2 regions of the Pseudomonas sp. GW823-FHT02C05 genome follow, and region 1 is predicted to be linked to the other one. Evidence: riboswitches for the same ligand, from Rfam matches in the RefSeq annotation. Region 1 holds a riboswitch; the other holds the start of a gene.
What was found. A riboswitch is a leader RNA that binds a small molecule or an ion and turns the genes downstream of it on or off. The one in region 1 is predicted to bind cobalamin.

Region 1 (14,339 bases):
GGTGCCCATGCCGCCATCGAGAATCAGAATGCGCTCTTTGAGGGCTTGCTGGAGGGCGTGGAGGCGAGCACTGCGATCGGACATGAGAACTACCTGGTAAGGCCATTACGAAGGGCGGCGATCATAGCAAACCTGCATGGTTTTGCGGCATGCGTGGTTTTTGCATGAATATCGCTCATGTTGGTCGAGGAGTGAGACCGGTAGAATCGCGGCGTTTTTTTCTTTCGGGACCAGGGACATGCCGTTTCGTTTTATCGTCAGCAGCGCGCTGCTGCTTCTGAGTTCAGTGTGCCTGGCACAAGGTCCGGCGCCGGCGATTTCCTATACCCGCGACATCCAGCCGATCTTTACCGAGAAATGCGTGGCCTGTCATGCCTGTTACGACTCCGCCTGTCAGCTCAACCTGGGCAGTGGCGAGGGGGCCAGCCGCGGTGCTTCGAAGATTCCGGTGTACGACGGCGAGCGCAGCAAGGCCCAAGCGCCTACGCGGCTGTTCTATGACGCCACTGGCCAGCGTGCCTGGCAGCAGAAGGGCTTCTATTCGGTGCTTGACGCCCAGGGCAGCCAGGCGGCGCTGATGGCGCGCATGCTGGAACTGGGCCATCGCACCCCGCTGCAACCCAACGCCAAGTTGCCCAGCGAGATCGCCCTGGGCCTGAGCCGCGAGAACATGTGCCCGCAGCCGGCGGAGTTCGACGCCTATGCCGGGGCTCACCCCAAGGAAGGCATGCCCCTGGCGGTCACCGGCCTGACCGATCAGCAATACCTGACCCTGCAACGCTGGCTGGCCTCGGGCGCGCCCATCGACGAGCAAGGCCTGGCCCCCAGTGCCCGGGAAAGCCTGCAAGTGGCTCAGTGGGAAAACCTGCTCAACGCCCCTGGCGCCCGGGAGAGCCTGGTGGCGCGCTGGCTCTACGAACACTTGTTCCTCGCCCATCTCTATTTTGAAGGCGGCGAGCCGGGGCATTTCTTCCAGTGGGTGCGTTCCCGTACCCCCAGTGGCCAGCCCATCGACCTGATCAACACCCGTCGCCCCAACGACGACCCGGGCACCCAGGTGTACTACCGCCTGTGGCCGGTGCAAGGGGTGATCGTGCACAAGACCCATATCACCTACCCGCTGAGCGCGGCGAAGATGGCCCGGGTCAAGACCCTGTTCTACAGCGGCGACTGGCAGGTCACGGCCCTGCCGGGCTACGGGCCGGCGCGCCGGGCCAACCCGTTCGAGACCTTCGAGGCGATTCCGGCCAAGGCCCGCTACCAGTTCATGCTGGATAACGCCGAATACTTCGTGCGCACCTTTATCCGTGGCCCGGTGTGCCGCGGGCAGATCGCCACCGACGTGATCCGCGACAACTTCTGGGCGCTGTTCCAGGCCCCCGAACATGACCTGTACATCACCGACCCGGCCTATCGCGGCCAGGCCACGCCGTTGCTGGCCATGCCCGGGCAGAACGACGACGTCGGCAGCGTGCTCAGCCTGTGGCTGGCCTATCGCGACAAGCGCAACGAGTACGAGGCCCTGCGCCGCGATTCCTATGCCGATTCGCCGGCGCCCAGCTGGTCGACCCTGTGGGCCGGCAACGACAACGCGCTGCTGAGCATCTTCCGCCACTTCGACAGCGCCTCGGTGACCAAGGGCCTGATCGGCGAAGTGCCACAGACGATGTGGCTGTTCGACTACCCGCTGCTGGAGCGCACCTACTATCAATTGGCGGTGAACTTCGACGTGTTCGGCAACGTCTCCCACCAGGCCCAGACCCGGTTGTACTTCGACCTGATCCGCAATGGCGCGGAGCAGAACTTCCTGCGCCTGATGCCCGCCGGCACCCGCGAGGATTTCCTCGACGATTGGTACCAGAACAGCGGCAAGTTCAAGATGTGGCTGGATTACGAGTCCATCGACGACGACAAGCGCAGCGCGCTGAAGCTCGACCTCAAGGACCCGAAAAAGGACTTCGCCAACCAGTTGCTGGCCCGCTATGGCGACCTCAACGCCAAGCCGGATCCGATCAACCGCTGTGACAGCGCCTACTGCTCACGCCCGAACATCGACCCGGCGCTGCAGGATGCCGAGCAGGCCCTGAGCCGCCTGGCATCGCGCCCGGCGGCGGGCCTCAAGGTCATCGAACAGTTGCCGGAAGCGACCCTGCTGCGTGTCCAGACCGCCAGCGGCAAGCGCGAGTTCTACAGCATGCTGCGCAACCGCGCCCACAGTAACGTGGCCTTCATGCTCGGCGAGTCGCTGCGCTATCAGCCGGGGCTGGACACCCTGACCATATTCCCGGGGATTCTCAGCAGCTATCCGAACTTCATGTTCAACGTACCGGCCGGGCAAGTGCCGGAGTTCGTCGACGCCATGCAGGCGGCCCGGGACGCCGCCAGCTTCGAGAAGATCGTCGAGCGCTGGGGCATCCGCCGCAGCCATCCGCAGTTCTGGCAGTACTTCCATGACCAGACCCGCTACCTGCAGGAAACCGATCCGGTGGAAGCCGGGGTCCTGGACATGAATCGTTACGAAAACCTCTGACATAGAGCTGTCATCTCCCCCGGACTGCGCCTTGGCGCGGCCCGGGGACGCTCTATACCAAAGTCTATCCCGACAAAAATACTAGGACTTTGTCAGCGGCTTGGATTGGCGTAAACTGCGCCCACGTCTGCGAGGAACCACCATGAGCGCCATAACCATTACCGACGCCGCCCACGATTATCTGGCTGATCTGCTATCCAAGCAGAACACCCCGGGGATTGGCATCCGCATCTTCATCACCCAGCCAGGGACTCAGTACGCCGAGACCTGCATCGCCTATTGCAAGCCGGGCGAAGAGAAACCCGAAGACAAGGCCCTGGGCCTGAAAAGCTTCACCGCCTACATCGACGCCTTCAGCGAAGGTTTCCTCGATGATGCGGTGGTCGACTACGCCACCGACCGCATGGGCGGCCAGCTGACCATCAAGGCGCCAAACGCCAAGGTGCCGATGGTCAATGCCGACAGCCCGGTCAACGAGCGCATCAACTACTACCTGCAAACCGAGATCAACCCGGGGCTGGCCAGCCACGGCGGCCAGGTCAGCCTGATCGACGTGGTCGAGGACGGCATTGCCGTGTTGCAGTTCGGCGGCGGTTGCCAGGGCTGCGGCCAGGCCGACGTAACCTTGAAGGAAGGCATCGAGCGCACCCTGCTCGAGCGCATTCCGGAGCTCAAGGGCGTACGTGACGTCACCGACCACACGCAGAAAGAAAACGCCTACTACTAAGGCGTTCGCTGTGACTTGAAAAAACGGCGCCCCGTGAGCGCCGTTTTTTTATGCCCCCAAGCCAGCTCCCCCCAAAAGCCTCCGTAGGAGCCGGCTTGCTGGCGAAAGGGCCCTAGAGTCTTGCACCAATTCCCAGATCGCCTTCGCTGGCAAGCCAGCTCCTACACAGGGTGTGTGTCAGGGGCGATAGAGGTGCGCGTGTCCGGCGCGATACAGGGACGACTCGCTGAAAACATCCGTGGCCAGCACCCGGCCCACCAGGATCAGTGCCGTGCGCCGAAAACCCTTGGCCGCCACCTGATCGACGATGTCCGCCAGGGTTCCCAGGGCCCAGTCCTGATCCGGCCAGGTGGCGCGGTGCACCACTGCAATCGGGCAGTCTGCGCCGTAGTGGGGCAGCAACTCGGCAACGATCTTCGGCAGGTTATTGACCCCCAGGTGAATGGCCATGGTGGCGCCGTGGGCCGCCAGGCTGGCGAAATCCTCGCCGGCAGGCATCGCGGTCTTGTCCGCGTAGCGGGTAAGAATCACGCTTTGGGAGACGTCCGGCAGGGTCAGTTCGGCCCCCAGCAGGGCAGCGCAGGCGGCGGTGGCGGTGACCCCGGGGATGATCTCGAAGGGGATGCCCAGCTCCCGCAGGCAGCGGATCTGCTCGCCGATGGCGCCATATAGGCTCGGGTCGCCGGAATGCACCCGGGCCACGTCCTGGCCCCGGGCATGGGCCTGCTTGATGGCCTCGATGATCTGCTCCAGGTGCAGTTCGGCGCTATTGATCACCCGCTCCGCGCGGTGCCCGTCGAGCACTGCCTGGGGGACCAGGGAGCCGGCGTAGATGATCACCGGGCAACGATGGATCAGGCGCTGGCCCTTGACGGTGATCAGTTCCGGGTCGCCGGGGCCGGCTCCGATGAAATAGACAGTCATGGCTGTGTCCTGTGAAAAAAGGTCGGGAGCCGTGCTTCAGATGAAGATTGCTCATGATCGAAGGCGGGAATTATCGGGGATTCTACCGGGCGACGACCAATGCCAGGGTGGCCTGGGCGTATTTTTGCCGGGGAACAAGCAGTGTGGCCGGGCCGGGTGACAGCTGTTCGGCCAGGGCCAGGGCGGCACTTTCGGCCACGCCGTAGCAGCCGGTACGTTCGAAGGCTATCTGTGAACGGTGGCTCAGGCGCAGGGCAAAGGGGGCGAGCTGGCCGCTGCTGAAACAGGTCAGCGGCAGTTCCAGTTGCTCCGCCAGTTGCAGCAGGCCGGGTTCGTTGCGCTTGAGGTCGATGCTGGCCAGGGCCAGGACCTGCCGGGCCTGCCACTGGTGCGCCGCCAGGACCTGGTCGAGCAAGGCGCGCAGCGTGGTCACCGGGCAGCCTTTCTGGCAGCCCAGGCCGACCACCAGGGTCGGCGCTGCGCTCACTTCGATCATGCCGAGTACTGGCCCGCGCTCTTGCGTCGGAACAACCAGGCGCTGATCAGCCCGAGCGCCAGCCAGAAGGCCGCATTGGTCAGCTGCGAGGCGATCTTGAATTGCGCTTCCAGTTCTTCCGGGGCCAGCATCGAATGCACTTCCGGCTGCGGCGCGCCGATCACGTGGGGTACGGCGATGATGGCCGCGCCCAGGACCTTCAGCAGCCAGTTGCGGGCGAACACGATCAGGGCAATGCCCACAGCGGTGGAGGCGGCGGTGCCGACCCACCAGATCTGCCGCTGTGCCAGGTCGGCTGCGGCGGTGCCCGGCAATTCCGGCGGCAGGCCCAGGGTCGGCGCCAGGCAGAAGGTGGCATAGCCGGCCAGGCCCCAGAGCAGGCCCTGGGACGTGCGGTTCGGCGCGCGCAGGGTGTAGAGGCCGGCCAGCATCAGGGCGAAGCCCACGGCCACCACCAGGTTGCCTCCGGTGGTGGACAGCACGCGCTGCCAGCCGTCTTCCGGCTCCCAGGCTTCGGCATCGTGGCTGTGGGCGGCCATGGCGCCTTCGGCGTGCTCATGGACTTCGGCCGCGGGGGCCTTTTCATAGGTTTCCGCCTGCAGGATCAGCGGGGCGACCCAGAAGCTTTGCAGCAGGGTCAGCAGCAGGGCGGCCAAGAGGCCGGTGAAACCTGCGGTTTGCGCGATACGCTTGATCATGTCGGCAGGTCTCAATGGCAAGGGAAGGCGGCGCTGTGGCGGGTGTCGTGGGCCGCGTTGTGCACCGCCTCGATGTGGGAGAAGCCGGCGAAGTACACCAGGCACGCGCCGAGGATCGAGGCGCCGATGGCGGCCACCAGGCGCTGGCTCAGGGTGGAGGTCGTGCTGGCGGAGTGGCTGGTGCTGCTGATGATCGACATGGCGCTTCCCTCTGGAGTGTCAGCGGGGTAGAGGCGCAGGAAAACCCCGCGTGATGGCCACGCAGGGTTTGCAACAGCGCCCGCCCACCGCGGGTTGTTATGTAAGTGTTGCGGGCCGGTCTCCGGGCTTGCGAGGGGCAGGGCTGTGTCATGCCGTGCCGGCAAGTGTCGCCTTCCCATGCCTTGGCACAGTGGATCTGACACTTCGCTCGCTTACCGTTGCGGGGGCAGCACCGGACTGGCCACGGCTTTTTAGTTAAGCACGTGATTCACCGGTTTCCCGTTTCACCCTGTAAAGGGCACCCGTAACAAGGTGTGTAGGAGATCATGGGCGGGGCAGGGGCGTCAATTGCCGTGACCGCTGCGCAGGTGTGCGCCGCGTTCGTGCAAGGTTCAATGGCCCTTTCGCCGGCAAGCCGGCTGCTACGGGCGCATTGTCGATTGACCGTCCCCCTGGCTCTGCGTAGCCTTGCGCTTTCGAGGTTCTTCGGCCACGGGTCGAAGCTAAGAAGGGAACGCGGTCGATGCCGCGGCTGCCCCCGCAACTGTGAAGGGTTCGATTGCTGCAAGGCCACTGCATGGGCGTCGACGACGCCGGTGGGAAGGCGCAGCAATCGCCGGTCCGACGACTGGCAAGCCCTCAGCCAGGAGACCTGCCTCGATCCAAGATTCTCACTACAACCGGGCGGGGTGATCCGGTGGCGAAATCTCCGCGCGCCCGGCGTTGCGGTTCTCGTCCCGTTTGCCCGCCTCCTTTTGCCAAAGGGCATCCGATGAAAACACTGGCCAAACTTCCCGTCACCATCGTCACCGGCTTCCTCGGCTCGGGCAAAACCACCCTGTTGCGGCACATGCTGGACAATGCCCAGGGCCGGCGCATTGCGGTGATCGTCAACGAATTCGGCGAGCTGGGCATCGACGGCGAAATCCTCAAGCAATGCGCCATCGGCTGCACCGAGGAAGAGGCCAGCGGCCGAGTCTACGAGCTGGCCAACGGTTGCCTGTGCTGCACCGTGCAGGAGGAGTTCTTCCCGGTGATGCGCGAACTGGTGGCGCGCCGCGGCGACCTGGACCACATCCTCATCGAGACCTCCGGCCTGGCGCTGCCCAAACCTCTGGTCCAGGCCTTCCAGTGGCCGGAAATCCGCAGTGCCTGCACCGTCGATGCAGTGATCACCGTGGTCGACAGCCCGGCCGTGGCCGCCGGCACCTTCGCTGCCTTCCCCGATCAAGTGGACGCCCAGCGCAAGCTCGACCCCAACCTGGACCACGAATCGCCCCTGCATGAGCTGTTCGCCGACCAGCTGTCCAGCGCCGACCTGGTGATCCTCAACAAGACCGACCTGATCAGCCCCGAAGACCTGGCCAAGGTGCGCCTGGAAGTGGCCGAGGAGCTGCCGCCGGCGGTCAAGGTCATCGAAGCCAGCAGCGGTCGCCTGCCCCTGGACGTGCTGCTGGGCCTGGGTGCCGGTTCCGAGGAACACATCGACGGCCGCCACAGCCACCACGACCATCACCATGACGGCGATGACGATCACGACGACCACGATCACGACGCCTTCGATTCCATCTCCATCGAGCTGCCCCAGGCCGACGAAAGCCTGCTGCTGGACGCCCTGACCCAACTGGTGGTCAAGCACGGCATCCTGCGGGTCAAGGGTTTCGCCGCCATCCCCAACAAGCCGATGCGCCTGCTGATCCAGGGCGTGGGCACGCGCTTCGACAAGCACTTCGACCGCAAGTGGGGCGCCGACGAGGCCCGTACCACGCGCCTGGTGCTGATCGGCCAGGAACTGGACGCCGCCCAGCTCGAAGCGCAACTGCGCGCCGCACTCAGCGTCTAAGCCATGCACCTGCTCAGGACCCAGCCCGGCGGTTTCGTGTCGGATGACAACATTGCCGACCTGGGACAAACCCCCGCCGAGCTGGTGATCCTGTGCAGCGGCGATTCCAGCCTGGCGCTGCTGGCGGACGCCGCCGAGCAATTGCCCGAGGACTACCCGAGCTTTCGCCTGGCCAATCCGATGCAGGTGCAGAACCACGCCTCGGTGGACCTGTATGTGGACCAGGTGCTGCGCCACGCCAAGGTCATCCTGATTTCCCTGCACGGTGGCATCGCTTACTGGCGCTACGGCGTCGAGCAGTTGGTGGAGCTGTCCAGGCGCGGGGTGCAGTTGATCCTGGTGCCGGGGGACGACCGCCCGGACCCGGAACTCAGCGACTTGAGCACGGTGGCTGCCGGCGAACGCGACCGCCTGTGGCAGTTCCTGCGCCAGGGCGGGCGTGACAACGCGCTGAATTTCTACCGCTGCCTGGCCAGCGGCCTGTTGGGGCGCGACTACCCCTGGAGCGAACCGCAGGCCCTGCCACGCACGGCGATCTACCACCCGCACAAAAGCCAGGCTGCCCTCAGTGACTGGCAGGCCGACTGGCAGCCGGGGCAAGCCGTGGCGGCGCTGCTGTTCTACCGCTCCCACCTGCAGGCGGCCAACACCGGCTTTATCGACCTGTTCTGCCAGCGCTTGCTGGCGGCGGGCCTCAACCCCTTGCCGATAGCGGTGGCCAGCCTCAAGGAACCGGGCTGCCTGAGCCAGGTGGAAGACTGGCTGGATGAAACCGCGGCCGGGGTGATCCTCAATACCACCGGCTTTGCCCAGTCCAGCCCCGAAGCCCCGCACCTGCGGCCGTTCCGCCGCAATATCCCGGTGATCCAGGCCATTTGCGCCCAGGACAACGAGCCGGGCTGGCGTGACAGCGAGCAGGGCCTGGGGCCGCGGGACCTGGCCATGCACATCGCCTTGCCGGAACTGGACGGGCGCATCATCAGCCGGCCCATCAGCTTCAAGGACCTGGCCTGGCGTAGCGAGCGCAGCCAGTCGGACGTGGTCTGCTATCGCGGCCAGCCCGAACGCATGGATTTCGTCGCCGAACTGGCCCGGCGCTGGGTAGAACTGGGGCGCCTGAACAACGGCCACAAGCGCGTGGCCCTGGTACTGGCCAACTACCCGACCCGGGACGGGCGCATCGGCAACGGTGTAGGCCTGGACACCCCGGCGGCGGCGCTGAACATCCTCAAGGCACTGCACGCCGAAGGCTATCCGCTGCCGGCCGAACTGCCGGCCAGCGGCACCGAGTTGATCCAGCAGTTGCTGGGCGGGGTCAGCAACGACCTGGACAGCCTCGACCAGCGCCCCTGCCAGCAAAGCCTGGCCATGGCCGACTACCTGACGCTGTTCCAGGCCCTGCCCGAAGCCAACCGCCAAGCGGTGCTGGCGCGCTGGGGCACGCCGCAGCAGGACCCGATGTGCCGCGGCGGGCGGATGATGATCGCCGGCCTGCGCTTTGGCCTGACCTTCGTCGGTATCCAGCCGGCCCGGGGTTACCAGGTGGACCCCAGCGCGGTCTACCACGACCCGGACCTGGTGCCGCCCCATGGCTACCTGGCGTTCTACTTCTGGCTGCGCCAGGCCTACGGCGCCCACGCGCTGATCCATGTCGGCAAGCACGGCAACCTGGAATGGCTGCCGGGCAAGGGCGTGGGCCTTTCCGAGCAATGCTGGCCGGATGCGCTGCTGGGGCCGATGCCGAACATCTATCCGTTCATCGTCAACGACCCGGGGGAGGGCGCCCAGGCCAAGCGCCGCACCCAGGCGGTGATCATCGATCATCTGATGCCGCCCCTGACCCGCGCCGAGACCTATGGCCCGCTGCGCAACCTGGAACTGCTGGCGGACGAATACTACGAAGCCCAGTTGCTGGACCCGCGCCGGGCCCGGGAGCTGCAGCGGGACATTCTCAAGCTGGTGCGCGAGACCCATATCGACCGCGAGCTGCAACTGGGCGAACAGCTCGACAGCGACGCCGACGCCGCGCTCTGGCTGCCGCGCCTGGACACCTACCTGTGCGACCTCAAGGAATCGCAGATCCGCGATGGCCTGCACCTGTTCGGCGAGTCCCCCGAGGGGCGCTTGCGCATCGACACCCTGCTGGCCCTGCTACGCATTCCCCGGGGCGACGGCAAAGGCGCCCATGCCAGCCTGCTGCGGGCCCTGGCCAAGGCTTTCGGCCTGGGTTTCGACCCCCTGGACTGTGCCCTGTCCGAGCCCTGGACCGGGCGCCGCCCGCCCGTGCTGCAACAGTTGAGCGAGGCGCTGTGGCGCACCGCCGGTGACGTTCGCGAGCGCCTGGAGCTCTACGCCGCCGGGTTGATCGAAGCGGCGCTGCAAGGGCCCGTCCCACAGCTGGACGAACCCGGCTGGGAGCCGGTGCAGAGCATCATCGACGGCCTGCGCGAGGTGGTCGCACCGCGTTTGGACGCCTGTGGCCCGGCGGAAATGCGCGGCCTGCTGGACGCCCTGAACGGGCGTTTCGTGCCTGCCGGCCCCAGTGGCGCGCCAAGCCGCGGGCGCCTGGACGTGCTGCCCACCGGGCGCAACTTCTACTCGGTGGATGTGCGCAACCTGCCCACCACCACCGCCTGGCGCATCGGTTTCCAGTCGGCCAACCTGATTCTCGAACGCCACTTGCAGGATCACGGCGACCACCTGCTGCAATTGGGCCTGTCGGTCTGGGGCACCGCCACCATGCGCACCGGTGGCGACGACATCGCCCAGGCCATGGCCCTGATGGGGGTACGCCCGGTGTGGGCCACCGGCAGCCAGCGGGTCGATGACTTCGAGATCCTGCCCCTGAGCCTGCTGGACCGGCCGCGGGTCGATGTGACCCTGCGTGTTTCCGGGTTCTTCCGCGATGCCTTCGCCAACCTGATCCGCCTGTTCGATGCGGCGGTGCAGGCGGTAGCGGCTCTCGATGAACCCGAGGACTTGAACCCGCTGGCGGCCAGGGTGCGTGCCGAGCGCGCGGCCCTGGAGGCTTCTGGGCTGGATGCCGACGCCGCCTCGCGCCAGGCCGGCTGGCGGATCTTCGGCGCCAAGCCGGGGGCCTATGGCGCCGGGGTCCAGGGCGCCATCGACGGCCGCCTGTGGCAGAGCCGCGAGGACCTGGCAGAGGTCTACCTGAACTGGGGTGGCTACGCCTATGGTGGCAGCGACGAAGGCACTGCCGCCCGCGAGCAGTTCGCCACCCGTCTGAGCCGGGTGCAGGCGGTGCTGCAGAACCAGGACAACCGCGAGCACGACCTGCTGGACTCCAACGACTACTACCAGTTCCAGGGCGGCATGCTGGCGGCGGTGGAAAGCCTCAGTGGGGCCAAGGCCGCCAGCTACCACGGCGACCACAGCCAGCCGGACCTGCCGAAGATCCGTACCCTCAAGGAAGAACTGAACCGGGTGATCCGTTCCCGAGCGGCCAACCCGAAGTGGATCGAAGGGGTCAAGCGCCATGGCTACAAGGGCGCCTTCGAAATGGCCGCGACCCTGGACAACCTGTTCGCCTTCGACGCCACCACCGAACTGATCGACGATCACCAGTACGCCTTGCTGGCCGATGCCTATCTGCTCGATGGCTCGACCCGCGAGTTCGTCCGCCAGCATAATCCCCACGCCCTGCGGGACATGACCGAGCGCCTGCTGGAAGCTCAGCAGCGTGGCCTGTGGCAAGAGCCTGGCGATTATCGTGAAGCCCTGGAACACCTGCTGCTGGATATAGAAGAAGATTCCTGAGGCGGCGAGTGCTGCGCACTCGATCGCGAGCAAGCTCGCTCCTACAGGGCTGGCATTGCCGCTGTAGGAGCGAGCTTGCTCGCAAAAGCGTCCTGCGGACATCCCCCGACCCAAGCGAGACCCTGACATGAGCGACACCCCACATTTCCCGCTGTCCGCCGTGGTCGGCGCCGAAGCATTGAAACTGGCCCTGTGCCTGACCGCCATCGACCCGAAGATCGGCGGCGTGCTGATCGAAGGCCCACGGGGCATGGCCAAGTCGACCCTGGCCCGGGGCCTGGCGGACCTGTTGGCCAGCGGGCAGTTCGTCACCTTGCCCCTGGGCGCCACCGAAGAGCGCCTGGTGGGCACCCTGGACCTGGACGCCGCCCTGGGCCAGGGCCGGGCGCAATTTTCTCCGGGGGTACTGGCCAAGGCCGACGGCGGCGTGCTCTACGTCGATGAAGTCAACCTGCTGCCTGACCACTTGGTGGACCTGTTGCTGGACGTGGCCGCCAGCGGCACCAACCTGATCGAGCGCGACGGTATTTCCCACCGCCATTCGGCGAAGTTCGTGCTGATCGGCACCATGAACCCGGAGGAGGGCGAACTGCGTCCGCAACTGCTGGACCGTTTTGGCCTCAACGTCGCCCTCAGCGGCCAGCCCGCGCCCCAGGAGCGCGGGCAGATCATTCGCCGCCGCCTGGATTTCGACAGCGATCCCCAGGGCTTCTGCGCCCAGTGGGCCGAACCCCAGGCGGCATTGCGCGAGCGCTGCCAGCGGGCGCGGGCCGCGCTGGCCAGCATCCCGCTGGACGACCAGGCCCTGGCGCTGATTACCGAGCGCTGCTTTGCTGCTGCCGTGGACGGCCTGCGCGCCGACCTGGTCTGGCTGCGCGCGGCCCGCGCCCATGCCGCCTGGCGTGGCGCCCCGGCGATTGCCGAGGAGGATATCGATGCCGTGGCCGAGTTCGCCTTGCGCCACCGGCGGCGGGAGACACCGCCCAGCGCGCCACAGTCCGGGCAAAGCCCCCAGGCACCGGCGTCAGCCAACGCCAACCCCAGCGAAGGCCAGGGCCAATGGGGCGAAATGCCGGCCCAGGCCCTGCCCACCGGCGCCCGTCGTGAAGTGCCCAGCTGGCCAAAAAAGCCCTAGGCATCCGCCCCCGCACTGACCGGGGGGCGGATGCCAAGCCCCGGGCGGGGCACCTGGATCACGGCCGGCAAGGCAAAAGCCGCGAGGCCAGCGCCGGTTCGGTCAACTGGCCCGGCACCTTGCTCAAAGGCCGTCCACGGTTGCGTGCAGAGCTGCTGTTTCGCTTGCGCAGCCGCTCGCCCCATGAGCTGTGGCTGGTGATAGTCGACGCGTCGGCCTCGACCCGCCGGCACAGCGCCCTGAGCGATGCCAAGGGCCTGCTGGCGCAACTGTTCGACGACGCCTACCGACAGCGTGCACGCCTGGCCCTGCTCACTGCCAGCGGCCGTGCGCCGAGCTGGCAGGTCCAGGGCCTGAAGGCCTCCAGGGACCTGCGGCACTGGCTCGACGGCCTGGGTGCCGGCGGCGGCACGCCCTTGCCCCAAGCCCTGAACGAAGCGGCCCAGTGGCTGGAACAACGCCAACGGCGCCTGCCGGCGGAGCAGCAGCGCGTGCTGCTGATCACCGATGGCCGGCTGAAGAACCTGCCACCGCCCAGGCCCCTGAACTGCCCGACCTTGCTGCTCGACATCGAACGAGGCCCGATCCGCCTGGGCCGCGCCCGCGAACTGGCGACTCTCCTCAACGCTGTTTACCAGCATATCGACTGACTACCTCCCCGACACACCGCACATCCCCCGTAGGAGCTGGCTTGCCAGCGAAAGCGTCCGGCCTGGCGGTGCAAGTCTTCAAGGGCCTCTTCGCCGGCAAGCCGGCTGCTACAGGGTTTTGCCTTGGCATGCCGGGGCGGGAAGCGGCTACGCTTTGCGCTGTCTTTCACAGGAGTGACTTCATGCGGGTACTGGTGCGTAACGACAAGGACGATTTTCGGGTCAAGGCCTATGCCGGAACCAACGGGGTGCTGCTGGCCATGGACCTGGATGCGTCGCGGCGCCAGGGCCTGTTGGGTTTTGCCATCGAAAAACAGACCGGCAGCAAGCCCTGGCTGTTTCTGTTCAACAGCCTGACCTTCCCCGGCAAGGCCCATACCTTCCCCCAATACAACGCCACCCCCAGCGATCAGGCGCCCCTGCAGAAATTCCGCTGGGCCGACTACGCGGTCAACCCCGGCGCCACCCTCAACTACCGGGTGCACCTGGCCTATGGCAACCCGGACGCGCCGCAACTGGGCGAGTCCCTGCAGTTGAGCATCACCGCCGACAACGGCCAGCCTCCCGGCCAGCGGGTGATCTTCAACCGTGCGGTGGCTGCCAGCCAGGCGTTCTCGCGCAAGTTTCCCGAGCTCGATGCGTTGCTCAGCGCCAACAAGAACCTGCCCATCGAAAAGTGGCCGGATGCGCCCCGCCAGTGGCTGGAAAACGGCCTGCTGGAGGCGCTGCTGGGGTTCATTCAGCGCGCCACGGACGCCAGCTGGAGCCTGGACATCGCCATCTACGAGTACCAGTTGCAGGCGATCATCGATGCCGTCAACGCGGCTTTCGACCGCGGCGTACAGGTGCGGGTGCTGTACCACGCCGCCCCCGGCGATGCCGACACCACGATGAACCAGGCCAGCCTGCAGCACCTGCCCGAGGCCAATAAGCGCGGGCGGGTGACCCACGCGATCTTCCACGACAAGTTCATCGTCCTCGGCCGCCTCGACGCCGCCGGCCAGCGCCAGCCGCAATCGGTGCTGTGCGGCAGCACCAACTTCACCGCCAATGGTGTCTACCGTCAGGCCAACGTGTTGCACAGCCTCGACCACGTGGACATCGCCACGCGCTACCTGGAGGTGTTCGAGCAGGTCTGGGCGACGCCGGCGGATGTCGGCGCCACGCGCACCTGGCTGACCCGGAACAACCCGATGCAGCCGCAGGCGCCGCTGTTCGCCGGGTTTTCCCCGCGCAGCGGCCAGGGCGACCTCGCGGAGTTCGTCGATATCATCAACGGCGCCCGCCGCGACCTGCTGTTCGTCACCGCCTTCGCCTTGCCCGACAGCATTCTCGATGCCTTGCTCGGCCAGCCCCAC
Region 2 (14,339 bases), 890 kb from region 1:
CATGATCCGCTTTGACGAGGGCGGCAAGATTGTCGAATTCGAAGTCATGGTGCGCCCCATGAGCGGATTGCAGGCCCTGGGAGAGGAAATGGGCAAGCGTTTGTCCAGCTATCTTGCTGCCAGCAAGGGCGCGCTGCCGGCGCCCTGATACTGCGGGTTATTCGAGTGTTTCACCGGCGTCTGGGGTCAGCCATGTCTCCAGCACCCGCCGGTCCAGCTCTTCCCAGTCGGCCATGCCCAGGACCCGGGTGGTGTTCAGGCCACGCAGGTAGCCACGCAATTGATAGGCGGCGATCCGCAGACTTTGCGGGTCGGCGCTGCTGTCACCCAGCACCTGTTCGTACTCCACCAGGTAGTCCGCCACCCGCTCACGGAATTCCGGGAGGACGGCGTCGCGAATCAAGTCAAAGGTGCGCATGGGGAAATCCTTTTTTTAGTTGTAGTCGGGCTGCCGGGCAGTCTGCCCGGGGGGCAACTATCGGTTCAAGTAATAGTGACAATCAAGCAACGCAAGTTCTGCTTTGGGCGCCAACCATGGACAATCGCCCCCGACCCAAAACCATGACCGCAACGGCAGCGCCCGTGACGCTGAACCGTTGCGCACCGAACCAGGCTGTACATTTTCAGGACTTACCGATGCGCCCTCTATTTGCTCCCGCCATGACCCTGGCCACCTTGCTGCTGGCCGGTTGCGCCACCGCGCCCAACGACCCGACGCTGGTCATGCAGACCCGGAAAACCCCGGCCGAATATGCCGAGTGCGTGGTGCCCAAGCTGCAAGGCAACGCCCAGAGCCCGACGGTTTCCCAGACCCAGCGCGGTTTTCGCATCGTCGTTGCCAGCAAGGTGGCGGCAGACAACGTACTGGAAGCCTACAAGGCGCCCAATGGCGGCAAGGTGTTCCTCTACGAGCGGCACTTGCTGGCCTCCAGCTTCGCCCCGTCGAGCTTCGAACGCGCGGCCCAGGAATGCCTGTAGCCAGCCGTGTTAAACCGCCTCTTTCAGTAACTTCTCGATCTGCGCCAGCTCCCAGGTACTGAGCAGGCTCACCGGGTCGGTGCCGAAGCGTTGCCGCGTATCGAGCTGCCAGACATCGCCTTCGGTGCTGCGGCAGCTCTGGCAGTGATGCAGATGCCGGCCATCGAAATCCAGCAGCAACTGCCAACCCTCGATATCCACCTGCACCTGGCCAGCGCCCGAATGGCTGGCGCCGGGCCGTAGGGGGTAAACGCCAAGGGCGGCATCGCGCAGGCGCTGGCAGACATCTCGGGCATTCAGGCAGGGCATGGGGCTCTCGCGGGCAGTGCAGGGACAAAGGCGCTCAGGATATCCATCGACTGCGTGGGTGCAAGTGTCGATTGGTCGCTGTCCGACGCTGGCCCGGGCCAGTGGCTGGCGAACTCACTGCACGCCTGAAATGGCGCCGCAAAGCCCAGGGCCTTGCGGCAACCCCTCGATCAGAAGCTGTAGTCGGCGGTGACGAACAACGAGCGCGGTTCACCCATCAGCCATTGCTGGCCGCTGTTCTGTTGCGCCGCGGCATAACGCCGGTCCAGCAGGTTGTTCACCTGCAGGCCCAGGCGCACGTCGGGCAGGGCCTGCCAGCCGAGGTTGGCATCCAGCACCGTGTAGCCGGGTACATCGACGCTATTGGCGGTGTTGGCATAACGCGCATCGACGTAGCGCAGGCCCATGCCGGCTTCCAGGCTCGGGGCCAGGGCCTTGTTCAGCCACAGGTTGGCGGTGCGTCGCGGCACGTTGGTGGGGCGATTGCCGGCCCGGGACACCGCTTTGCCAGAGACCACCTCATCGAAGTCGTCGTACTCGGCGCGCACCACCGAGGCGTTGGCCGAGACTTGCCAGCCGTGATCCAGGGCCAGCTCCAGCGAGGTTTCCAGGCCGTCGGCGGATTGCTGGCCGACCTGCTGCGCCAGGCGGGTCACCGGATCGGTGGTCAAGAGCTTTTTCTTGACAATGTGGTAGGCCGCCAGGGTCCATTCGCCACGGCCGTTCCAGAACTGCTGCTTGAGCCCGAACTCGGTCTGCTTGGCTTCGGTCAGGTCCATCTGCAACCGGCTCGGGTTGAGGCTGATCAGGTTACTGACCCCGTCTTCACTGGTGGAGTACTGGCCGTACAGCGACAGTTGATCGGTGACCGCGAACACCAGGCCGGCGCGCCAGTTGCCGCCGGTGAGGCTGCGATCGGTGCGGGTGCCGGCGCGCAGATCACTGCGATCGATATGGTTCTGGTCGCGGCGGATGCCGGTCACCAGCGACCAGCGCTCCGACAGTTGCAGGCGGTTTTCCGCAAACAGGGCGAAAGTGCGGGTGCTGCTGTCGGTCTGGGGCGAGAAGGGCGAGCGGCTCTGGAAGTAGCCCGGTGCCGGGTTCCACGGGTCGATATAGTCGCTACCGATATCCTTGTAGGGCGAGTTGTTGGCCACGCCGAAGCGAATCCTGTTGTACTCCAGGCCGACCACGGTCCTGCTGTCCAGGCCGAACAGCGAGTGGTTGAAGGTGAAGCTCTGGCGATCGCCGATCTGCTCCTGATCGTGCTTGATCTCCAGGTAGTCGCCGCGCAACAACTGCTCCCGGGAGCTGACCCAGTTGTAGGCTTCGGCGTTGCGCCAGTGGCGGCGGCTCTTGATGTAGTAGAGCTGGTTGCTGGCGCTGAGGTTGTCGCTCAGGGTCCAGTCGGTGTTGAGCCGGGTCCATTCGTCGTTGTAGCGCTGCACGGCGTTGCGCAGGTTGTAGTTCTTGTCCCGCAGGCTGTCGCGGTATTGGCCGGCAATCAGCGGCGTGCCGAAATAGCTGGCGGGTTCGCTTTCACCGCGCTCATGGGCCAGGGTGAAACCGAGGTCGTCGGTGGCTTGCCAGCGTAGCGCCGCGCTGAGTGCCAGGCTGCGTGACTGGCCCTGGTCGACCCAGCCATTGCTCTGCTGCTGGTTCAGGGTCAGGCGGTAGCTCAGGGTGTCGGTCAGCGAGCCGCCGCTGTCCAGGCCCAGTTGCTGGCGATCATGGGAGCCATAGCCCAGGCGCAGGCGGTTGTGGATCTCACCGTCGAAGGGCTTCTTGGCAATCACGTTGATCACCGCGCCGGTGGCGCCTTCCCCGTACAGCACCGAGGCCGGGCCGCGGATCACGTCGATGCGCTCGACCATCCACGGGTCCACCGGGAAGGTCTGGCTGCCGGCGCCGGTGTACAGGCGCGCGCCGTCGAACAGGGTCATCACCGAGGAGTGCCCGGTAAAGCCGCGGGCCGACAGTGCGGTATTGCCGTTGCCCGGGGTGGCGATGCTGGTGATGCCGGGGGAGCGGGTGACGGCATCCTGCACCGTGAGGTTGTTGCGGTTGCTGATGGCGTCGTTGCCCAGGCTGCTGGTGCTGGCCGGAGTCTCCAGGGCCGTGAGGTTCAGCCGCGAGCCGGCGGGCAGGGGCGTGTCCAGAGAGGTTTGCGGGGCGCTGGAGACTCCGCTCACTTGGGTCTCGGGCAAGACCAGGGAGGTTTTCTGTTCAGCCAGTGCCAGGGCCGGGTAGGTCATGCAAGGCAGGAGGGTGAAACACAGCGAGGGGCTCGCCAGGTGTTGCAGCAAGGAGGTGCGGGACATGCGATTCCTACTACTTGTAAGGAATGAATGAATCCCGGAGGGAACAACGCATAGGGAATCGCGGGCAGCCGCGCCCACGAAAACCGGACTGCGCCCGCCCACCGCGGGGTTGTCAAACGAAGTTGCAGGCCGGTCTCCGGGCTTGCGAGGGTCATGAGGCATTCACCTTCCCATGCCTTGGCACAGTGGTCTGTCGAATGCTTCGCTCGCTTACCGTTGCGGGGGCAGCGCCGGACTGATCATCGAAATGACGCACCGGCTTCCCGTTTAACCCCATGCACGGCGGCATGGGACACCTGAAACTGGCGCGCATATGAGCACTGCCGAGCCCTTGCGTCAATGGCATGTGGCCAGCTACGGCGGCGGTTTCAGCGCTTTATGCCAGGCAAGTCAATATATTGACCTATTTTTCCTGGCGCTTAAATAATCAACAAATATCGACGCATTATTGACGATTTTGCTTTTCTGACCCAGTATGTCGGCGCTGAGCGATTGATTATCTTGAGTTTTTTTTGACGCCAAAGCGCTGAACTCTGCTCCGAAAATAGGCGAAACAGCCTATGGCGCAGAGCAGCCACTAAAAACATGACGGCCAGGATGGCAAGTAGCCAGGGCTGATCCGTTGGCTGTGCTGGCTTCAGACGGCGTAGCCGCGATATTTCTCTTTGGAATGATCTATGTCTGCCGAACGGATACTGGTTACTGGGGGCGCTGGTTTTATCGGTTCTCACCTCGTGGATGCACTGCTGGCCAAGGGTTATGCGGTGCGGGTTCTGGACGACCTTTCCACGGGCAAGGTCGGCAATCTGCCCATGGGCGATGCTGGCCTGGAACTGCTGGTGGGGGATGCCGCCGATGCGGCACTCCTGGCGGATGCCGTTCAGGGCTGCGATGCCGTGGTGCATCTGGCTGCTGTGGCGTCGGTCCAGGCTTCGGTCGAAGACCCGGTGGCCACCCACCAGAGCAATTTCATCGCCACCCTGCGCCTGTGCGAGGCGATGACCGCGGCCGGTATCCGCCGCGTGGTGTTCGCCTCCAGTGCGGCGGTCTATGGCAATAACGGCGAGGGCACGCCGATTGCCGAAGACACCCCCAAATCTCCCCTCACGCCCTACGCGGCGGACAAGCTCGCCAGCGAGTACTACCTGGACTTCTACCGCCGCCAGCATGGGCTGGAACCGGTGATCCTGCGCTTTTTCAATATCTTCGGCCCGCGCCAGGACCCTTCATCGCCGTACTCCGGGGTGATCAGCATTTTCAGCGAGCGGGCCAAGGCCGGGCGGCCCATCACCCTGTTCGGCGATGGCGGGCAGACCCGCGACTTCGTCTATGTCGCGGACCTGGTGAAGATCCTGGTGCAGGGCCTGGAATGCCCTGCGCCGGCAGCCGATGCCACCAATGTCGGGCTCGGCGGGGTGACCACCCTCAACGATCTGATTGGCGCCCTGCAGCAGATCAGCGGCAAGCCGCTGCAGGTGAGCCACGGCGCGACCCGCTCCGGGGATATCCGCCATTCCAAGGCCGACAACCGCCGCTTGCGCGAGCGCTTCGACCTGGGCACGCCCAGCAGCCTGGCCGAGGGCCTGGAACGGCTTTACCGCAGCCTTTAGTTCGTTGCCTTAGGGGCGCGCCATGGCGGCTGCCCTAGAGCCTGATGTTGTGCAGATTGATCTACTGAAGAGTGAGTTATGGATATCGAGTTTCGCAGGGGGCATGTCTGCAAAGTGGTTCGACGCCTGTTTACCGCATTGGCCTTGTGTGCCACCAACACCCTGGTGCAGGCCGCGCCCGCGGCGCCCGCCAGTGTCGGGTTCTGGTACGCCGAGCAGCCACCCTTGCAGGAGCTGGCGCAGTTCGAATGGGCAGTGGTCGAGCCCGGCCATATGGCCAGCGCCGATGTCGCCACCTTGCGCAAGCTCGGCAGCCAGCCGTTCGCCTACCTGTCGGTAGGGGAGTTCGACGGCAACCGCGCTGCCCTGGCCAAGCAGGCCCTGGCCCAGGGCGCGAGCCCCGTGCGCAACAAGGCCTGGGACAGCCAGGTGATGGACATCGCCACCCCGGCCTGGCGCGAACACCTGTTCAAGCGTGCCAAGGCGCTGCAGGACCAGGGCTACGCCGGCCTGTTCCTGGACACCCTGGACAGTTTCCAGTTGCTCCCCGAGGCCGATCGCGAACCGCAACGCAAGGCCCTGGCCTCGTTCCTGCGGGAACTGCACAGCCGGCTGCCCAACCTCAAGCTGTTCTTCAACCGGGGCTTCGAGGTACTGGGCGAGCTCGATGGCGTCGCCTCGGCCGTGGCGGTGGAATCCATCCACGCCGGCTGGGATGCCTCGGCCAAGCGTTACCGCCCGGTTTCCGAAGCCGACCGCACCTGGCTTGAAGGCGAACTCAAGCCGCTGCGCGCACGCAACATCCCGCTGGTGGCCATCGATTACCTGCCGGCCAACCGTCGGGAAGAGGCGCGCAAGCTGGTCCGGCAATTGAGCCAGGAAGGCTTTATCCCGGTGGTCACCACCCCGGACCTCAACGCCCTGAGCATGAGCACGGTGGAAGTCCAGCCGCGGCGCATCGCCATGCTCTATGACCCGCGCGAAGGGGAACTCTACGATCACGCCGGGCACCGCATGCTCGGTGGCCTGCTGGAATACCTGGGTTACCGGGTGGACTACTTCCCGGTGGACGACAGCCTGCCTGCCTACAGCTTCGCCGGCCTTTACGCCGGGGTGGTGCTGTGGATGACCAGCGGCCCGCCCGAGGACAGCCGTGCCTTCTATAGCTGGGTCGGCCAGCGCCTGGATGAGCAGGTGCCCCTGGCGATCATGGCCGGCCTGCCGATCGAGGACCGGGCGCTGCTCAAGCGCCTGGGGCTGAACCTGGCGGCGCCGGGGGCTCGCGATGCCCTGCATGTGCTGAGCCAGGACAAGAGCCTGATCGGCGCCTTCGAGGCTCCGGTGGTGGCGCGCAGCCGCGAACTGACCCGCGTGAGCCTGCTGCCCGACGGGCCGAAACCAGCCCTGGTGCTGGGCGATGACAAGGGCGGCAAGTACGTCCCGGTGGCCACCGCCGCCTGGGGCGGCATGGCCCTGGCCCCCTATGTGGTGGAGGCCAATGTGGAGCGCAGCCGCTGGATCCTCGACCCGTTCGCCTTTATCCAGAAGGCCCTGCGCCTGCCGTCCCAGCCACGCCCGGACACCACCACCGAGAACGGTCGGCGGATCGCCACGGTGCATATCGACGGTGACGGTTTCCCGTCCCATGCCGAAGTGCGTGGCACCCCGTATTCCGGGCGCCAGGTGCTGGACGACTACATTCGTCCCAACCCGTTCCTGACCTCGGTCTCGATCATCGAAGGCGAAGTCGGGCCCAAGGGCATGTCGCCGTTCCTGGCGCGGGAGCTGGAGCCCATCGCCCAGGAGATCTTCGCCGACCCCAAGGTCGAAGTGGCCACCCACACCTACAGCCACCCGTTCTACATGCAGCCGGAAAAGGCCAAGAAGGACGAGGATTTCCACGCCGAATACGGCCTGCGCCTGAATATCCCGGGGTACAAGACCCTGGATTACAAGCGCGAGATCCTCGGCTCGCGGGACTACATCAACAGCCGCCTGACCACCGCGCAGAAACCGGTGAAGCTGGTCTTCTGGCCGGGGGATGCGCTGCCCAGCGCCGAGACCATCAAGCTGGCCTACGACGCCGGGCTGAAAAACGTCAACGGCGGGCAGACCATCCTGACCAAGGCCAACTCATCGCTCACCGGCCTGTACCCGCTGTTGCGGCCGACCTCGGGCGGCTTGCAGTACTACGCTCCGGTGATCAACGAGAACATGTACACCAACCTCTGGAAAGGCCCGTACTACGGCTTTCGCGATGTGATCGACACCTTCGAGCTGACCGATAGCCCACGGCGCCTGCGCGGCATCCACCTGTACTACCACTTCTATTCGGGTACCAAGCAGGCGTCGATCAAGGCCATGACCGACATCTACCAGTTCATGCGTGGCCAGCAGCCGCTGTCATTGTGGATGAGTGACTACCTGGACCGGGTCCACGGCCTGTACCAGGCAAGCCTGGCGCGGACCGCCAATGGCGACTGGCAGGTACGCGGCATGGACGGCCTGCGCACCTTGCGCCTGGACCCGGCGCTGGGTTGGCCGGACCTCGGCCGCTCGGTGGGGGTGGCCGGGGTGCGCGACTTGCCCCAGGGGCGCTATGTAGCCTTGAGCAGCGATCATGCGCTGTTGGCCCTGCGCCCCGAGCGCGATCCGCGCCCGGCACTGGAGCTGGCCAATATTCCCCTGCGCGACTGGCGCTATGTCAATGACCGGCAGGTGAGCTTCTCCTTTGCCGGCCAGTTCAACCTGGAATTCTCGGTGCGTTCGGCCAGCGCCTGTCGGGTCGAGGTCCAGGGCCAACGCTACGCCGGCAAGTCCGAACAGGGCCTGTGGCATTTCCAACTTCCCATGAAGCAGGTGAGTGATGCCCAACTCCTCTGCAACTAAGGCCAAGGCGCCCAGCGCGCGGCTGCTCAACCCCTGGGCCTTGCTGCTGGTGGCGATCGCCGTCGGCGTGCTGCTGTGGGCAACCTTTCGCAATGAAGAGGCGTTCCGCCCCAAGGGCGGGCAGCCGGACGAAGTGTCGGCCAGCTACGCCGAGGTGCTGCTGGCCGCACACCCGGAAAACAATGAGCTGCGCACCCAGCTGCTCGACCTGCTGATTCAGCTGGGGGACTACCCCAAGGCGGAAAAACACCTGGCCCAGTGGCAGCGGCCCGATCCGGCGCTCAAGGCCTACTACCGCTTGCAGCTCGATGCCCTGGCGCTGAACAACAGCACCGACAGCGCGGCCCTGCAGGCCCTGGCCGAACGTTTCAAGGCCTTTGACTACAAGCCGCTGCCATCGCCACAACTGGAGCGCCTGGCCACTTTGGCCCTGAGCGCCCAGGCCCCGGGGCTGGCGGCGGATGCCTATGCCGAGCTGGCGCGGCGCGACCCGACACGGCGCGAGCAGTGGCTGCCTGAAGCCGCCAAGTGGTACCAGGCCAGCGAACAGCCGGGGCGCGCGGCCGATCTCTATGTGCAGTTGCTCGATGCCAGCCAGACCCCCGAGGCGCGTCGGCAGTTTCTGCAACAGGCCTTCACCACCCTGGTGGCGGCCGATCGCGGCGATCAGGCAGTGGAGCTGCTGGCCCGAGAGCTGGCCGCACAGCCGGACGTGGCATTCGAACCGGCGCTGCTGGACCGCGGCGTGGATGTGGCCGTGGCGCACAACCGCGTGGACCTGGCGGAACAGTTCTTCAGTGCCTGGCGCAAGGTGCAGCCCGACAGCCCGGAAATCCTCGCCAAGGAATTCAAGCAGCGCCTGGCCTTCGGTGACCTGGCCGGCGCCCATGCGGTGGGCCTGCAACTGCTCGAACAGCGGCCGGATGACCCGCAGTTGCTGGAGCAGATGGCCCATCTCGCCGAATGGCAGGGCGACTCCGCCGCCGCCCTGGGCTACTGGATCAGCCTGAGCACGCTAAGCAAGGACCCGGCGCAGTTCGAGCACACCTGGCGCCTGGCGATGCAAACCTACGACTTCGACCGGGGCATCCCACTGCTGGCGGGGATCATGGACAGCCGCGCCCTGACCAACGTCGAGCTCGATGCCCTGGTCTACGCGCAAGAGTCCAGGGGGACGCCCGAGGAGGCAGAAAAGTGGCTGCGCCGCTATGTCGCCAAATACCCGAAACAGCGTCTGGCCTGGGTGCGCCTGTTGCAGAACCTGGAAAACACCGAGCAGTACCCGCAGCGCCTGGTGGTCTGGAACCAGTTCGCCAAGCGCTATCCGCTGACCAGCACCGAACGTGTGGACTGGGCCAACAACCACCTCAAGCTGTTCGATAGCCAGGGGGCCTGGAAAGTCATCACCGCGGTGGATGGCAACAAGATCAAGGACTTCAACTACTGGCAGTCCCGCGCCGCCCTGGCCTGGGACCTGGAACTGGACGACGAGCTGCAGCTGGCGCTGGAGAAGATGCTGGCGATCAAGGGCTCGCTCAATACAGGCGACGAAAGCGAGCTGATTGCCCTGTATCGCACCCGCGATCCGCGCAAGGCCCTGCAATTGACCGTCGACAGCTGGCGCCAGGGCCACAGCCCGCAGCGCCTGGTGGCCGCCCTGCAACTGGCCCAGGAACTCCAGGACTGGCCTCTGGTGGTCGATTTGCTCAAGGAAGCCGAGCAGTACCCGGGTGCCAGCGACCAGTCCCAGGTGCTGGCCGCCCGCGCCGCGCTGGCGGTGCAGCAGGGCCAGACCGATCTGGCCCTGCGCCTGTATCAACAGGGCTTGAGCCGCTTCCCGGACGACAACACCTTCCGTGAGCGGCTGCTGTGGCTGTATGTCGATCTGGGCCGCACGGGCGAGATCAAGCCGCTGTTGCAGCAATGGCGCTCCCTGGCCCGCAGTGACAGCAGCCTGTGGCTGCCGTTCGCCGCCGCCAGCCAGTTGCTCGGGCGCAATACCGAGGCCCTGGCCTGGTATCGCCTGTACTTGCAGGCCAACCCCCGGGACTGGATGGTCCAGGCCGCCTATGCCGATGCCCTGGAGGGCGCCGGTTATGCCGACTCGGCCCAGCGCTTGCGCCTGCGGCTCGATCGCCAGGTCAGCCCGGAGCAGATCCGCGCCACGCCCCAGGGCTATGCCACCTGGCTGCGCCTGCTGGCCAGCAGCTATTCGTCACGCAAGGCGCAGAACAAGGCCATGCAATGGCAGGACGGCTCCAAGCCGATGCTGCAGCTGTGGTTCGATCAGTTCCTCGCGCGCCTGGATGACCTCAATCAGTCGGTGCAAAAGGATGAGTGGCTGGCCTGGGCCCGCAGCCGCGGTCTGAAGGTCAGCCGCTACGAGCAGATCCAGGAAGCCCTGCGCGGCAGCAATCGCCAGGCCCTGGAGCGCCTGGTGGCCAGCGGCGACCTGGACCCGGCGCAGCAGGTCGAGGCCTTGAACAGCCTGGGTCGCAGCGGCGAAGCGCTGGCGGTGGGCCTTTCGGCACTGGGTGACGAGCAACCGGCGGCGCTGCGCGAGCAACTACGCCGCCAGGCCATTGAGATGACGGAGCGCACGCCCCAGGGTATGCAAATCGCCTGGGAGCGCCAGGACTACGGCGGCCTGGTGTTCAACGGCCCGCGCCTGACCGCCGCGCGCTATCTGAAAGACAACTGGTACGCCAAGCTGGTCCTGGAGCAGGGCCGCTACAGCGGCGATGTGCTGGATGAGTCGCGCCTGGGCAATGAGACCAACACCGAACTGACCTTGCAGCGCCAGCTGGAGAACGGCAACTACAAGCTGATCTTCGACAGCAGCCTGCGCAAGGACGATGACCGCAACGGCCTGGGTGCCAGCCGCACCTGGCAACTGGACAGCGGCAACGAGCTGGACGTCGGTGCCGACTGGCACCGCAAGAACGAGGACAGCGGATACATGCGCACCTTCGGCCAGCAGGATGATGTCTGGGTGGGCGGCCGGCATCGCTATTCGGCCCGTGACCAGTTGTCCTGGAACCTGGCCCAGCGCTGGTTCTCGACCCGCGGCGGCGATGACCTGGGCAGCGGCCAGGCGTTGAAGATCGAGTTCGACCACACCTTGCAGTTCGAAGGGCCGAACTGGGAATTGCGCAGCGGTATCGACTACCAGCAGAACAGCCTGAACAACCGTTCGCTGCCCGACCTGGCCAATACCCTGGGCGGAGGCATCGATCTGGCCGGGGCCGATCTCGACAATCCGGAGCAGATCACCAGCCAGACCCTGCTGCAGAAGCGCTACGGCCAGCTGTTCTTCGGCAGTTCCTGGCGGCGCGGTTTCCCGGGGGCGCTGAACCGCACGCGGGGGCAATACACCTGGCTGGTGGATGTCAGCACCGGCTGGCAGTGGACCGACAACACCATCAACTACGCCATCAGTACCGGTGTCGGCACCGAGGTGATAGGGGATGACGAATTGGCAGTGACCCTTGGCTACCAGTCCGCGCCGCAAGGCGGGGCAGGCAAGTCCGGGGGCACTGCAGGTGTCAGCTACAGCGTGCGTTTCGGACGCTGATCATGGAATTCAAAGAGGAGTAAACCTTATGCAATCCATTCGTTGCGTGAGTCTGGCAATGGTCGCCTTGCTGATGGCCGGGTGCAGCAGCTTCACCGGGCAAAGCAGCCCCGAGTTGTCCAAGAGTGCGCGCTGGGGCGTGCTGCCGCTGGTCAACTATTCCCAGACACCCCAGGCCGGCGAGCGCAGTGAGCAAATTCTGCTCAGCGTGCTGAGCAGCCGCGGCCTGCAACCCCAGGTCTACACCGGTACGGCGGGGCAGGGCGAACAGGCCCTGCTCGACGACAACGAGCGTCTGGCCGGGGCCATGGACTGGGCCCGGGAGCAGAAGCTCGACTATGTGGTGTCCGGCAGCGTCGAGGAGTGGCAGTACAAGAACGGCCTGGATGGCGAACCGGCGGTGGGCATCAGCCTGCGGGTGGTCGAGGCCGGTACCGGCAAGGTGCTGTGGAGCAATAGCGGGGCCCGCGCCGGCTGGTCCCGGGAAAGCCTGGCCGGGGCCGCCCAGAAGGTGCTCGACAAGCTTGTCGGTGGCCTTCGGATCGAGTGACTGCCATGAACTCTCCACACATGGACTATGCGCTGGCGCCCCGCGCCAGCGGTCCGGCGTCCTGGCTGGAAACCTTTCTGGTGACCGCCCTGGTCATCGGCGTCGGCCTGTGGCTGGCCCCCGAGGACCCCTTGCAGGTGCAGGGCGAGTTTCCCTGGTCGGTGCTGGCGCCGCTGCTGCTGGGGGTGCGCTACGGGTTTGTCCGCGGCCTGATCAGTGCCAGCCTGCTGGTAGCGGCGTTCTTTGCCCTGCGTCATTCGGGGCTGGCGAGCTACGCCCAGGTCGCGCCGTCCTACATTGTCGGCGTACTGGTCTGCGGCATGCTGGTGGGCGAGGTGCGCGACCTCTGGGAGCGGCGTTTGCTGCGCTTGCAGATGGCCAACGAGTACCGCCAGTACCGGCTCGATGATTTCACCCGGGCGCACCAGATTCTGCGGGTCTCCCATGACCGCCTGGAGCAGCGCCTGGCGGGCAGCGACCAGAGCTTGCGCAGTTCCCTGCTGGGCCTGCGTGATCGGCTGCGCGCGGCGCCCAATGGCGGCGACCCGCTGAGCCTGCTGGCCGAGCCGGTGCTGACCCTGCTCGGCCAGTACGGCTCGCTGCGGGTGGCCGGGCTGTACCGGGTGGAGCAGGGCGCCAGTGCGGCGCCACAGCTGAGCCTCTTGGCCTCGATCGGCACCATGGGGCCCCTGGACAGCCAGGACCTGCTGGTGCGTATGTGCCTGGAGCGCGAGGAGCTGGTGAGTGTGCGTGAGGAGCTGCTGGATAGCGGCGCCCAGGCCTCGGTGTCGTCCTTGCAGGCCTGTGTTCCGCTGGTGGACACCCAGGGCCAGGTGCTGGCGATTCTGGCGGTGCGGCAGATGCCGTTCTTTGCCTTCCAGGAACGCACCCTCAGCCTGCTGGCCCTGCTGGCCGGACATATCGCCGACCTGTTGCACCCGGACCCGCAGGTTTTGCAACTGCAGAGCGCCGATGCCCAGCACTTCACCCGCCAACTCAAGCGTTCACTGGTGGATGTCGAGCGCCACGGCCTGTCCGGTTGCCTCTATGCCTTCGAGCTGACCCAGCCCAATGATGAACTGGCGCGGCTGTTCGAGCGCAGCCAGCGAGGCCTGGACCTGCACCTGAGCCTGGCCAATGCACGCGGGCACGAACTGTTGCTGGTGCTGTTGCCGCTGACCAGCGCCGAGGGCGCCCAGGGCTACCTGGCACGCCTGGGCAAGCTGGTCCACGAACACTTCGGCATGAGCGTGGAGCTGGCCGGCCTGGGGGTCAAGGTACTGCCCTACGACCTGGAGTCGGCCCGGCAACGCGATGGGCTGCGTAACTTCCTGTACAACGAGTGTGGCCTGAATGATCAGCAAGTGGCTGTTTAGCGGAGCGCTGTTTTTCGAGATCGGCAGCTGGGCCAGCCTGACGGCGCAGTTGCCCGACCTGCAGACCGCGCTGCTGTATGCAATGACCCATGGCATCGCCTGTGGCCTGCTGACCGCGGCGGTCTGGCTGCTGCTGCCGGCGCGTTATCGCCGGCCGTTGCCATGGAGCCCGCTGTTCATCTTCAGCCTGGCGTTCTTTGTGCCGCTGATCGGGGCCGTCGGGGTGATTGCCGCGATCTTTCCGGCGCTGTACCTGCCGCGCAAGCGCGAGGCGCAGACGTGGCAGGCGGTGGGCATTCCCGACCTGCCGTTTCGCGCTCAGACTCAACTGCATTCGCCCACCTTCGGTGACAGCGGGCTGCAGGATGTCTTGCGTCATGCGCCGGACCCCGACCAGCGCCTGGCGGCCTTGCTCGCCACCCGGCGGATGCCGGGCAAGGAAGCGGTACCGATCCTCAAGCTGGCCCTGGGTGACCCGAGCGACGATGTGCGGCTGTTGGCGTATTCGATGCTCGACAAGCAGGAAACCGACATCAACCAGCGGATCCAGTCCTCCCTGGAACAACTGCCCGGCGCGGCGCCGCAGAAGGCCGGAGCCTTGCACGCGACGCTGGCCCGCTGGTACTGGGAACTGGCCTACCTGGGCCTGGCCCAGGGCAGTGTGCAGCAGCACGTGCTGGGCCAGGCCGGCGAGCATGCCGAACAGGCGCTGAAACTGGGGGAGGGCGGCGA

Region 2: another riboswitch for cobalamin. It lies ahead of AC1RGE_RS04945 (TonB-dependent receptor); the one in region 1 lies ahead of AC1RGE_RS08710 (CbtB domain-containing protein).

What each region holds. Positions count from the first base shown of each region.
Region 1 is NZ_JBXAJU010000001.1:1,938,802-1,953,140, reverse strand. It holds gene metH (methionine synthase) at 1-84, opposite strand, end outside; gene AC1RGE_RS08735 (fatty acid cis/trans isomerase) at 239-2,530, shown strand; gene nfuA (Fe-S biogenesis protein NfuA) at 2,673-3,257, shown strand; gene cobM (precorrin-4 C(11)-methyltransferase) at 3,435-4,181, opposite strand; gene AC1RGE_RS08720 (cobalamin biosynthesis protein) at 4,264-4,677, opposite strand; gene AC1RGE_RS08715 (CbtA family protein) at 4,674-5,375, opposite strand; gene AC1RGE_RS08710 (CbtB domain-containing protein) at 5,387-5,575, opposite strand; cobalamin riboswitch at 5,672-5,897, opposite strand; cobalamin riboswitch at 6,039-6,250, shown strand; gene cobW (cobalamin biosynthesis protein CobW) at 6,349-7,419, shown strand; gene cobN (cobaltochelatase subunit CobN) at 7,423-11,196, shown strand; gene AC1RGE_RS08695 (magnesium chelatase ATPase subunit I) at 11,324-12,331, shown strand; gene AC1RGE_RS08690 (vWA domain-containing protein) at 12,385-12,981, shown strand; gene AC1RGE_RS08685 (phospholipase D-like domain-containing protein) at 13,164-14,339, shown strand, end outside.
Region 2 is NZ_JBXAJU010000001.1:1,052,708-1,067,046, forward strand. It holds gene AC1RGE_RS04925 (nuclear transport factor 2 family protein) at 1-148, shown strand, start outside; gene AC1RGE_RS04930 (hypothetical protein) at 158-418, opposite strand; gene AC1RGE_RS04935 (lipoprotein) at 637-978, shown strand; gene AC1RGE_RS04940 (DUF7693 family protein) at 988-1,287, opposite strand; gene AC1RGE_RS04945 (TonB-dependent receptor) at 1,458-3,608, opposite strand; cobalamin riboswitch at 3,719-3,923, opposite strand; gene AC1RGE_RS04950 (NAD-dependent epimerase/dehydratase family protein) at 4,286-5,218, shown strand; gene AC1RGE_RS04955 (bifunctional glycoside hydrolase/polysaccharide deacetylase family protein) at 5,297-8,107, shown strand; gene AC1RGE_RS04960 (tetratricopeptide repeat protein) at 8,085-11,681, shown strand; gene AC1RGE_RS04965 (transporter) at 11,710-12,231, shown strand; gene AC1RGE_RS04970 (PelD GGDEF domain-containing protein) at 12,237-13,607, shown strand; gene AC1RGE_RS04975 (HEAT repeat domain-containing protein) at 13,585-14,339, shown strand, end outside.